Linked DNA regions of Prochlorococcus marinus XMU1406. The protein of the gene in region 1 binds, or shares a complex with, the protein of each later gene. Links are inferred from orthologs where the notes say so. Each region holds a gene or a part of one and is shown on either strand. Other genes may lie near its edges.

Evidence for each region.
Region 2: the proteins of mnmG (region 1) and mnmE are in contact, whole or in part, in a solved structure (PDB 9HIP), measured with the Escherichia coli proteins. The link is inferred for Prochlorococcus marinus XMU1406 from one-to-one orthologs.

What each region holds. Positions count from the first base shown.
Region 1 is NZ_JAAORG010000003.1:527,516-537,375, forward strand. What follows is about bases 2,646-5,615. They hold mnmG (tRNA uridine-5-carboxymethylaminomethyl(34) synthesis enzyme MnmG), read left to right. Parts: upstream 2,646-3,131; coding sequence 3,132-5,099; downstream 5,100-5,615. Other genes in these bases: dnaB (replicative DNA helicase), read left to right, coding at 2,646-3,119; HA149_RS09300 (chorismate lyase), read left to right, coding at 5,148-5,615. In the rest of the region: HA149_RS09275 (hypothetical protein), read right to left, coding at 1-188; HA149_RS09280 (acyl-CoA desaturase), read left to right, coding at 264-1,202; rplI (50S ribosomal protein L9), read left to right, coding at 1,223-1,678; more of dnaB, read left to right, coding at 1,737-2,645; more of HA149_RS09300, read left to right, coding at 5,616-5,723; HA149_RS09305 (RNA helicase), read right to left, coding at 5,703-6,266; HA149_RS09310 (SprT family zinc-dependent metalloprotease), read right to left, coding at 6,350-6,877; HA149_RS09315 (hypothetical protein), read left to right, coding at 6,963-7,382; HA149_RS09320 (ATP-dependent DNA ligase), read left to right, coding at 7,407-8,720; HA149_RS09325 (hypothetical protein), read left to right, coding at 8,838-8,990; HA149_RS09330 (TVP38/TMEM64 family protein), read right to left, coding at 8,995-9,591; HA149_RS09335 (valine--tRNA ligase), read right to left, coding at 9,594-9,860. UniProt on the Escherichia coli protein: NAD-binding protein involved in the addition of a carboxymethylaminomethyl (cmnm) group at the wobble position (U34) of certain tRNAs, forming tRNA-cmnm(5)s(2)U34.
Region 2 is NZ_JAAORG010000001.1:184,714-187,609, reverse strand. The notes cover bases 1-2,805. They hold mnmE (tRNA uridine-5-carboxymethylaminomethyl(34) synthesis GTPase MnmE), read left to right. Parts: upstream 1-614; coding sequence 615-1,997; downstream 1,998-2,805. Other genes in these bases: nadC (carboxylating nicotinate-nucleotide diphosphorylase), read left to right, coding at 2,076-2,805; HA149_RS01015 (DUF2062 domain-containing protein), read right to left, coding at 105-548; HA149_RS01020 (RelA/SpoT family protein), read left to right, coding at 1-86. Also shown: more of nadC, read left to right, coding at 2,806-2,896. UniProt on the Escherichia coli protein: Exhibits a very high intrinsic GTPase hydrolysis rate. Involved in the addition of a carboxymethylaminomethyl (cmnm) group at the wobble position (U34) of certain tRNAs, forming tRNA-cmnm(5)s(2)U34.

The DNA.
Region 1 (9,860 bases):
CCTGGCGAAGATAACTTCCCATTCCTAAGATTAGAAATTTGCGAATTATGAACTTTACCTAAATCAAGAACTTCAGAAAGTAATGGCAAAACTCTGTGAGACCATCCATTCCGTTCATGCCAGAGGTGTATCAAATGAGCCATAGCCCTTCGACCTCTAGATAATTTATCGCGATATCCGAGACTCACAGATAATTAAACTTATCAATAGTATAGTATGATAATATTACATATCGGTAATTTTGAAAATAGTATTTCAATATCATGAATTCAGTAATTTTCCAAGAAACAGCAAAATTAAAAAAACCTGTTCCAGCTGAAAAAGTTATAGAACTTTCAGAAAAATTACTGGAACCTTCCAGTCATTCAAAAAGATATCCTCCAAGACTACATCAAACGTGGGGAACAATAGTTTTTATGGTTTCAATTCATATTCTTTCTCTTGTAGCTATACAACCAAAATTTTGGAGTCTCCCTGCAGTCACTTCATTATTATTTTTTTACTGGGTAACTGCTTGTTTAGGAGTTACTCTTGGATATCACAGATTGTTATCACATAGATCATTCATTGTTCCAAGATGGTTAGAAAGATTTTTTGCTACCTGTGGAGCTATAAGTTGCCAGCATGGTCCAATAGATTGGGTAGGTTTACATAGGCATCACCACTCTTTTTCAGATACTGAAGTAGATCATCACAATAGTAAAAAGGGGTTTTGGTGGAGTCATATGGGTTGGATGTTTAAAGACGTTGAAGCACTAAAAGCTGTTCCAAAACTAAGTGCAGATTTAATCAAGGATCCATACTATAGATTTCTAAATAAATATTTTTTATTCTTACAAATTCCTATTGGACTTTCTTTGTACGCAATAGGTCAAAAATTAGGAGTTGGAGGATGGCCTCTAGTCCTTTGGGGAATTCCATTGAGGCTTGTGGTTGTTTATCACGTAACTTGGCTAGTCAACTCCGCGACGCATTGTTGGGGTAAAGCACCATTTGAAAGTGGTGATTCATCTAAAAACAATGCGTGGGTTGCTGCATTAACATTTGGAGAAGGTTGGCATAATAACCATCATGCATTTCCCAATTCGGCAAAACAAGGATTATTTAGAGGTCAGATAGACATAACATGGGAACATATTAAGATTCTTGCGAAATTTGGTCTTGCAAAAAAAGTAAAGTTACCCTCTAGGTCTTATTATTAACTATATTGTTCAATATTTTCATGGCTAAAAGAGTACAAGTCGCATTAACTGAATCAATCGCATCACTAGGTAAAGAAGGAGATCTAGTTGAAGTAGCACCTGGATACGCAAGAAATTTTCTATTACCTTATAACAAGGCAATGAATGTAACACCAGCAGTCCTTAAACAAATTGAAAGGAAGAAAGAAAAAGAAAAAATCGCTGCTGATAAATTAAAGCAAGAAGCTTTAGATTTCCAAACTGCATTATCTACAATAGGTAGGTTCACTATCAAAAAACAGGTTGGAGAAGATGGAGTCCTTTTTGGAACTGTTACCAACGGGGATGTTGCCGAAGCGATAGAAGCGGCAACTAAAAAAGAAATTGATAGAAGAAACATTACTGTTCCTGATATTCATAATTTAGGTTCCTTTACTGCAAAAATAAAATTACATCCAGAAGTAAATGCAGAAGTAAATATTGAAGTAACAAGTTAATCAATTTGTTGCATTATTTTGAAAAGTAGCCAGAGTATATATCTAAGCAATTAAAGATATGGTTTCCGTACCTTTTCCAAATAATGGGCAAAATAAAAATTTTAAAAAGGATTTTAATAGTGAAAATTCTGGATTAGTACCTCCTCAAAACGTTCAAGCAGAGGAAGCAGTTCTTGGTGGCATACTTCTTGATCCAGATGCGATCGGAAGAATTGCAGACTTAATTAAACCTGAAGCTTTTTATATAAATGCCCATCAAGAGATTTATAGAACAGCATTAATGTTGCACACCCAGGGTAAACCAACTGATTTAACATCAATGAGTGCTTGGTTAGCAGATAATGGATCATTAGAAAAAATTGGAGGAAACAGCAAACTGGTAGAACTAGTTGAAAATGTTTCCTCTACAGCTTCCATAGAACAAGTTGCTAATTTAATTAACGACAAATTCATGAGAAGGCAACTTATCAGATCTGGAAATGAAGTGGTTCAACTAGGTTTTGATCAAACTCAAGATACTAATGAAGTTCTAGATAAAGCAGAGCAAAAAATATTTGAAATCAGTCAAGAAAAACCTTCAAAAGGCCTGACTCAAGCAGCTGAAATCCTTACAAGTACTTTCAATGAAATAGAGTCAAGATCATTAGGTACTTCAGTAGCTGGTATTCCGGTAAATTTCTACGACCTTGATGCGATGACTCAAGGTTTTCAAAGAAGTGATTTAATAATTGTTGCTGGAAGACCTTCAATGGGGAAAACTTCAATAGTTCTTAATCTGGCTAAAAATGTTGCACAATCTCAAGATTTACCTGTGTGTGTATTTAGCCTTGAAATGAGTAAAGAACAGTTGACATATAGATTACTCTCTATGGAAGTTGGAATCGAGAGTGGCAGGCTAAGAACAGGAAGATTACAGCAAGATGAATGGCCATTACTTGGAGAAGGTATCAATTCATTAGGTCAATTACCAATATTTATAGATGACAAGCCTAACTTAAGTGTTTTAGAGATGAGATCTCTTTGCAGAAGATTAATAGCTGAACAAAAAAAAGAACTTGGATTAATTGTGATTGATTACCTCCAGTTGATGGAAGGATCAACCCCTGATAATAGAGTGCAAGAACTTTCACGAATAACTAGAGGTCTTAAAAGCATGGCCAGAGAATTAAAAGTACCAGTAGTAGCTCTATCTCAGCTTAGTAGAGGGGTAGAATCTAGAACAAATAAAAGACCAATGTTAAGCGATCTAAGAGAATCAGGATCTATTGAACAAGACGCAGATTTAGTATTAATGATTTATAGAGATGAATACTATAATCCAGAGACTGAAGATAAAGGAATTACAGAAATCATTGTCACTAAACATAGAAATGGACCTGTAGGAACTGTTAAATTATTATTTGAACCTCAATTTACGAGATTTAGAAATTTAGCTAATTAAATCGATCCTCAAATGCAAGATCATCACTCAACAAATGAATCTTTTGACGTCATCGTTATTGGAGGAGGACATGCAGGATGCGAAGCAGCTATAACAACTGCAAAATTAGGATTTTCTACAGCCTTATTTACAATCAATTTAGATAGGATTGCCTGGCAACCTTGCAACCCTGCTGTTGGCGGCCCGGCAAAAAGTCAATTGGTACATGAAGTTGATGCATTAGGTGGAATTATTGGTAAATTAGCTGATGAGACGGCTATACAAAAAAGAATATTAAATGCAAGTAGAGGTCCAGCTGTATGGGCATTAAGAGCTCAGACAGATAAAAGAGAATACTCAAAAAAGATGATTGAAATACTACAAAATACAGATAATTTATCTTTAAAAGAAGCAATGATTACTGAACTAGATATCGCAAAAACTGAAGAAATTGGATTGAACTCAAAAAAAATCTTAAAAAAAAGAATAAAAGGTGTAAGGACTTTCTTTGGTAGTTATTATTCAGCAAGATCAGTTATCATCACAGCTGGTACGTTCTTAGAAGGAAGAATATGGATAGGAAATAAATCAATGTCAGCTGGTAGATCGGGCGAACAAGCAGCAAAAGGTCTTACTCAAAATTTGCACGAAATTGGTATCAAAACAGAACGTTTAAAAACAGGAACTCCAGCAAGAGTTGATAAAAGAAGTATCATTTTTGATGAATTAGATATTCAACCAAGTACTGCAGCAGATAAATATTTTTCGTTTGACCCAGATATAAAAAATAATATGCCCCAAGTTAGTTGTCACATCACAAGAACAACTACCAAAACACATCAACTAATTAGAGACAATTTACATTTAACTCCTATTTACGGCGGTTTTATTGATAGTAAGGGGCCAAGATATTGTCCATCAATTGAAGATAAAATCGTCAAATTTGCTGATAAAGAATCACATCAAATTTTCTTAGAACCAGAAGGAATTAATACCCCTGAAATATATGTACAAGGATTTTCTACAGGTTTACCCGAAAATATTCAATTAGAACTTTTAAGGACCTTGCCTGGATTAGGTGAATGTAAAATGTTGCGACCAGCATATGCTGTAGAGTATGACTATATACCTGCAACACAGCTTCAAACATCACTCGAAACGAAAGAAATTGAATATTTATTTAGCGCCGGACAAATTAATGGCACTACTGGTTATGAAGAAGCAGCAGCACAAGGATTAGTCGCAGGAGTCAATGCGACAAGAAAACTAAACAAAAAAGACCCAATAATCTTCACTAGAGAAAGCAGTTATATAGGAACAATGATCAATGATTTAATTACCAAAGATCTCAAAGAACCATACAGAGTTCTCACTAGTAGGAGTGAATATAGGTTAACTCTTAGAGGAGATAATGCAGATAGGAGATTAACACCATTAGGCTATCAAATAGGGTTAATTAATGAGAAAAGATGGTCGGCCTATCAAGAAAAAATGAAACTCCTCAAGGAAGAGAAATTTAGATTAAATAACACTCGTTTAAAAAATACCGATGAAATATCAAAAAAAATAGAATTAGAAACGGGATCAAAAATCAAAGGCTCAACAACTTTGAAAGAACTCTTAAAAAGACCAAACTTTCATTATTCAGATCTAATTAAATATAATTTGAATGAGAGAAATCTAGGTTCTTCAATACAGGAAGGTGTTGAAATAGATATTAAATACGAGGGTTACCTTAAAAGACAAAAAAACAACATTGAACAAATAAATCGTCAAAGCTGTAAATCTCTGCCTCAAGAAATAAATTATGAAAAGATAGATACATTATCTTTAGAAGCTAGAGAAAATTTGAATAAGATAAAGCCAAAAAATTTTGGTGATGCTTCGAAAATTCCTGGAGTAAGCAAGGCTGATTTAACTGCATTACTTGTTTGGCTAAAAATAAGAGAAATAAAACAAGAAAAGGCAAATATTTTTGTCGAAAAAAAGTTATCATCTTAAAAGCATTCCGTCTGAGCACTGAATAATAAACTTTTTAACTCACCAAAAATTTTATGGGAAGAAAAAGCCTCTACTTTTTTAGTGAAAAATTCATTACCAAAAATATCTGGTCCATGGAAATTAATGCTGCTTGGGGATGGAAGTCCCACTAGACATTTACAACTTTTAACTAATCAAGAGACGAAAATTAAATTAATTTCAATGCGATTAGATCCTCTATTCATTGAAGAAGGTCCTAAAGAATTAAATCAACTAAATGGACCTTTAATTAGAAGACAAGTTTGGATTAAAAACAATAATAAAAACCTAGCATGGGCTGAAAGTTGGTGGAATGCAGAACAAGTGAATGAAAATTTAAAAGCCAAAGAAGAACCAATTTGGAAGAATTTGACACAAGACAGATCAGAATTGTTTAGAGAAGTTGACCGAATTTCACTTGTTAATTCAAATTGGTTAGAGGATCAATTTTGTTTTAAAGGTCCATTCTGGTCAAGAAATTATAGATTTTTTCGAGACAAAAAGCCCCTAACAATTATTAGAGAAGTATTCAATCCACATTTAGAAACTTTATTAGGCTATTCAGGAATTAAAGAATTTACGAAACTATACTCTTCTTCTTCTTGATCTTGGAAGATTTCTTGATTTTGATTGAACTTGTTGGTTTGATTGATCTATCGAAATATTATTCTCTTTTTCTGAAGCTCTTTGCCATCTTTCAACTTTGAAATCCATTTCATCTGGCCAATCTTCGTCATTACTATATTTCGCATAAGGTAATTTTTTTTGCTCAGTTGTCTGTAAATTTTTTGGTTGCCTTAGAGATATTGCTTCTAAAGGTCTTTTTGATTGCTGTTTAGCAGATTCATAAGAATTTGATTCTCTGGAAAATGTCTTAATGTCGCTTTTATCATCGTAAAAATTCTCATCATTCCAATCATCATTATCTTCATCAAAAAATAAATCCACTTTTTCAGATACCCATCTTCCTACTTTTTTAACACTCTTACTTGTTATTCCTTGAAAATCTGAATTCCTTCTTTTTCCTGGCCTAGCACCAGATACTCCATCAACAAATTGTCTTCCAGTTTCGAAAATTTTATCGACCTGTTTATCAACAATATTTTTATCAAAACTATTTCTAAGATTTCTAATTCTCCTTGAATCCATAAATTATTATGCTTTTTAAAATATAAATTACATTAAAAAAATAAATAATTCCAAATATAGAAACAAAAACACATCTTATATTTTTAATCAAACAAAATTAAACACTTTTTATTCCATGATCCATTAAAGAAATTTACACAACATTTTTTACAGGCAATATTCTTTATCCTTTTCCTGTAGAAAAATTTCTCACCACAATTTTGGCAAGTTCCTATATATTTTAATTCTCTCCTTTCAATAGGAAATGAATGCCTCACAGAAATTTGAAAATTCTTCTCTTTCTCATTAATTTCATTCATCTTTTCTAAGAAATTTGGACCATGTATCTCATTTTTTTTTAATATCCTATCTACCCATGCGTGAATCATTTCATGACATAAAGTACTATTTATTTCACTAGGAGATAATTTACTCAAAATAGGTTTCGATAAGATAATTTCAGAATTGACAAGACCGTTAATTCGTTTTCTTTTATAAAAACCAGCAGTAGTTTTTAATCTATTATCACTCCATCTAACCTTTACTAAAGGTTGATTATTAACCGCTAGAGAATTTTCAAAATATTGGCTATTAAATTTATGAAATAAAGGTAAAAGAGGAATTACAGGCATTATGGATTAAAATTAGTATTATTTTGACAAAAAAAGCCATCAAAAACGATTTCTTTTCTTAAAGTAATAAAAAACTCAAATCAACATGGATGCAACACTAGTTAAAGATATCGGAATTAAAGCATTATTAGTTGGCGGAGCTGTACTAGTTTCTTTTTGGACTTTTAATGCAGTCAAATTAGTTATAAGCGCTAGAGGAATTAATCCATTAGTAAGAAAGTTTTTTGATCAAATAGCTGCTGGCAGAATTGATGCAGCGTATGGTTTGACTACAAAAACTTATAAAACTCATGTGAAGCGCCAAGACTTTCTGAAATTTTTAGCTAGTTTAAACCTCAATAAATACAGAAATTTAAAATCAGGAAGACCTAGAGTCCAAGAAGATCAAATCATAATAACTTTGAATTTAAAATCAGAAGATAAACAAGATGAGCTGCCATTAGATTTTACATTCGCAAAAACAGACAATGATTGGAAAATAGACAGAATAGCAAAAGTGAATTAATAATTTCTTGTGAGGCAAAAAGAATTGTTTAAAGAAGAGATTATACATCAATTAGAATTACACCCAAGTAGATTAGATAAAGAAAAAATCATCTCAGAAGCAATGGAACAAGGTCTAGATGATTTTTTTGAGGGAATCCGCATGGCACTTGATCCATTGGTAACTTTTGGTGTAAAAATTGTTCCTGAAAAAGAGAATGAAAAAAGTCAAAATTTTTTATGGAAAGATTTTAGAGAATTAGCAAACAAGCTTATTCAAAGAGAACTTACTGGTCACGCTGCTCGCGATGCAATTATTATGGCTATGGAATCTGCCACAAAAGAAGAGTGGAATGGATTTTATAGACGAGTTTTAATTAAAGATCTTAGATGCGGTGTATCTGAAAAAACAATCAACAAGATAGCCAAGAAATTTCCAAAATATGCGATTCCTATTTTTTCTTGTCCTTTAGCTCACGACAGTGCAAATCATGAAAAAAAAATGATAGGAAAAAAGCAAATTGAAATCAAATTAGATGGTGTTCGCGTCTTAACAATAATTAGACAAAATAAAGTAGAAATGTTTTCTCGTAATGGAAAACAATTCCATAATTTTGGTCATATTATCTCAGAAATAGAAAAAGTCCTAAAAGAAGATCCTGCACCTCATGACTTAGTCCTAGATGGTGAAGTAATGAGTGCTAACTTTCAAGATTTAATGAAACAGGTTCATAGAAAAGATGGTAAACAAACAAAAGACGCAGTTCTTCACCTATTTGACTTATGTCCCCTTGAAAAATTCCAAAAAGGGAGTTGGAACACTAGTCAAACAGCAAGAAGTTTACTAGTAAAAGAATGGGTAGCAAAACATTCTATGCTTCTAAGACATATAAAAACACTTGAATGGGAAAATGTAGATCTCGACACCATTGAGGGACAGAAAAGATTTGTAGAGCTGAATAAATCTGCCGTGGAAGGTGGATATGAAGGAGTAATGATTAAAGATCCTAATGCTATTTATGAATGTAAAAGAACACACAGTTGGTTAAAAGCAAAACCTTTCATTGAAGTCACTTTAAAGGTTGTATCGGTTGAGGAAGGCACAGGTCGCAATAAAGGTAGACTAGGGGCTGTCCTAGTAGAAGGGGAAGATGATGGCCATGAATACAGTCTTAGTTGTGGAAGCGGATTTAGTGATATCCAACGTGAAGAATATTGGTCAAAACGGAATCAACTTATTGGTCAACTTGTAGAAATCAGAGCTGATGCTAAAACGAAATCCAAGGATGCGGTGGCTTTTAGTCTTAGGTTTCCAAGATTCAAATGCTTTAGAGGATTTAAAGCTGGAGAAAAAGTTTAAATTTTAAAAAATAATATTCAACAAAGTAGTCAATGAAAAATGTGGTTTTTAAGTAAAAAAACTAAAAATCTTGGCTATAAAATGTCAGAATAATTATAAGGACTTTTTGAGAGACTTATGACGAAGAAAACAGTTTTCAACTTTATCAAAACGCCTTGTGGACAGGCAAAATATATCGAATTAGAAGCCAACAAAACTTTACTAGGTAAATTAAGGCTTTTATGGTTTATCTTAATTGCATCTATTAGAGATTGGAATATTAAAGAGTAAATTCTTAGGAGTTTTCAAAATATTCCCTGGAGTATTTAGCTGAGAAATATACAACTAAAAAAGTTGAAATAATTCCAACAATAGTCATATATAAATTATTTGGTGATTGCACATTTTTTAGCTCCTGGATATTTTTTGCCAAACTACCTATGGAGCAATAAAGAAAAGTTCCTGGAATTATTCCAAGAAGACCAAGAGCGAAATCTCGAAATTTAACATTATTTAAACCATAAAAATAATTAAGAATACTGAAGGGAAATATCGGCGATAATCTAGCTAAAAAAATTAATTTAAGTCCGCCTTTTTCTACTACTTTTTCCATAACACTTAATTTTGGATAACGGCTAAAAAGATTTTTTAGCTTTTTTGAAAAAAAACTTTTTGATACAAAAAAAGCAACTGATGCTCCTATGGAAGCGGAGAAAAAAACTATAATTGATCCTAAATATGAGCCATATAAAAAACCTGATAATAAAGATAACCAAGAAGCTGGAAGTATTAATAAAACAATTAAAATATAAATGCAAACAAACGAAAATATCCCAATTCCAGTATTAAAAAAAAAAGACAAATTATAAATATTTTCAAGAAATATATTCATTCTCAATTCAAAAGTTCGAGTTTTTTAGTAATTCTCTCCATTTGTACCGAACCCTCATTTAATTTAAATCTACATTCATCAACAATATCTTTTGGAGCCTTATCCACGAAATTTTTATTAGATAATCTCTTATTTAAATTATCTAACTCAATAGTCACCTTTTTTAAATCCTTGTTTAACCTTTCCTTTAATGCATCTATATTTACAAAATCCTGAAAAGGTAAGTAAACCTCTAAATCACTAATTATCCCAGAAAAAGATTTAGCAAA
Region 2 (2,896 bases), on another replicon or contig:
AAAGTTATAATCAACTTCATAAAACAATTGACCAAATTAAATCAATGGCAGATGTTTTAGATATAGCCAGAGTTGAACAAAGTTAATTTCAAAACCAGATCAATCTATCTTTTACTTTTTATCTTGTAGATAAAGAAAACAATACTGCCGCAAATCAAAGCTAATAAAATACCTACACAAGATGAACCTAAAAGTAATTTTAGGGAAAAAATTTTACCTTGTTTCCATAAGTCATCAATAACTAAATTTTTTTCAAGAATTGTATTAGAAGAATTATTTAAAAAAATCGAACCAACTTTATAGTTAAAATAATAAAGTGGAATATAAGTAAAAGGGTTGCTAATCCAGGTACCAATTGCAGCTAGAACAATATTTCCCTTAGCTATTTTTGCAAAAAATATCCCTATTAAAGTCTGAAACCCAAAAAAAGGAAAGCAGCCACTAAATACCCCTATAGCTAAACCTTTAGCATTAAATAAAGGACTTCCATTTTGATTCCTAAATAATGATAGAATTTTCTTATAGGTAATAGCTCTTTTAAATCTCATTCAGAAAGAAAATTTCAAAATTAAATTCTTGATAATCTTACTTAATTATCCATAACAAAGCGAGAGATGGATTCGATAGTTACTACAGAAGATACGATAGCGGCAATTGCTTCAGCTATAAGTATAGGAAAAGGAGGAGTTGCGATAATAAGAGTATCAGGGAAAGACTCAATAAATTCTTGCAAAAAGATTGTTCAAACTAAATCTAAATATGCATGGGAATCACATAGAGTTTTTCATGGTTTTATTAAGGAAAATAAACAAAATAAATTTATAGATGAAGTTTTAATATTAGTGATGAAATCACCAAATAGCTTCACAGGAGAGGATGTTGTTGAACTTCATTGCCATGGAGGAATTATCCTAGTAAATAAAGTTCTAAAGAGATTATTATCTAGTAATTCTAGAGTTAGACTTGCAAACCCAGGAGAATTTAGTCAAAGAGCTTTTCTTAATGGGAAAATAGACCTTACTCAAGCCGAATCGATTAATCAATTAATTAATGCAAGCAATACCAGATCAGCAGAGTTAGCTTTTAGTGGAGTTCAAGGGAAAATAAAGAAAAAAATTAATGATATTAAAAATGACCTTATAAATCAACTTTGCGAAATAGAAGCGAGAGTTGATTTTGAAGAAAACTTTACAGATTTTGATTATACCAAATTTCTAAAAAACATTAAAAAAGTGAAAGAAAAAATAGAGTTACTTATAGAAAATTCACAAAGAAATTCATATATTCATAATGGTATATCCATTGCGCTTATAGGTAAAACAAATGTTGGTAAAAGTTCTTTGCTAAATTTGCTAGCAAAAAAAGAGAAAGCAATTGTAACTAATATTCCTGGAACGACACGAGATGTTATTGAAGTTAATTTAACTATTAATGACATTCCAATGAAAATAATTGATACTGCTGGCATAAGAGAAACTCATGAACAAATTGAAAGTATTGGAATTAAAAAAAGTTTTGGGAAAATTAAAGAGTCAGATTTTATAATTTATATTTATAGTCTTGAAGAAGGATTTAATGAAGAAGACAAAAAAATAATAAAAAAAATACCCAAAGAAAAATTAATTACTATTTTGGGTAATAAAAAAGATTTAATTGAATCTAAAAATATTAATTCAAATGAGTTGAAAAACACAATTCTTATGAGCATTAAGAATAACGATGGTGAAAGATTATTAATCAACACAATCAAAAAAAAATGTGGATTAAAACAATTAGAAAATATCAATATATTTTTAAACGAAAGACATCTAACGAATTTGTCTGCTTGCCTATCTAATTTAAATGATACTGATACAATAGTTAAAAATAGATTGCCATTTGATTTATTATCAATAGAACTTAGAGATGGTATTCAAAACTTATCTAAAATAACTGGTCAAGAATTAACAGAGGAGCTGCTAGATAATATTTTTTCTAAGTTTTGTATTGGTAAATAAATTTGAGTTAAATTACATAGTGATTTATAGTTAATTCTCTAACTTCAGTTGAATTTTTATCAATTATTTTTTAGTTTAGTGGATCTGAATACTCCAAAAATAAGTAAGATCATTGAAAATTGGATCGATGAAGATATAGGTAGGGGAGATCTAACAAGTTCCTCTATTACAGAAGAGAATGGCAATGCATATTGGATTGCAAAAGAGGAGGGTATATTTTGTGGGGTTGATATTATAAAAGAAATTTTTAAAAAAATTGATTTAAAAATCAGTCCAAAATTTAATATCTCGGATGGAGATAAATTTATTAAAGATCAAAAACTCTTAGAAATATATGGACCTTCAAAAAGTTTACTCGCTAGTGAAAGGATCAGCTTAAATATAGCAATGCATTTATCTGGAATATCAACACATACAAAGAATCTTGTAGATAAGTTAGAAGGCACAAATATAAAATTAGCAGATACTAGAAAAACGACTCCTGGCTTAAGAATATTTGAAAAATATGCATTCAAATGCGGAGGTGGAGTGAATCATAGAATGGGATTATACGATGCGGCTATGATAAAAGAAAATCATATTGCATGGACAGATAATCTTAAGAATGCAGTACAAAAAATTCGCCTAAATTCGCCTTTTACAACTCATATCATTATTGAAGCTGAGAATATCGAACAGGCAAAAGAAGCAGTATTAGCGGGAGCAGATAGTGTCTTATTAGATGAACTTAGTCCTGAAACAATCAAAAAAAACGTTCAAGAATTAAGAGATTTATCAATTAATAGCTTAAAAAAAGAAGTCAATAAAAATTTGATAATAGAAATTTCTGGAATTAACCCTGAAGAAATTAGTAAATATCTAATAAAAGGTATTGATTTGATTTCAACAAGTTCTTCAAT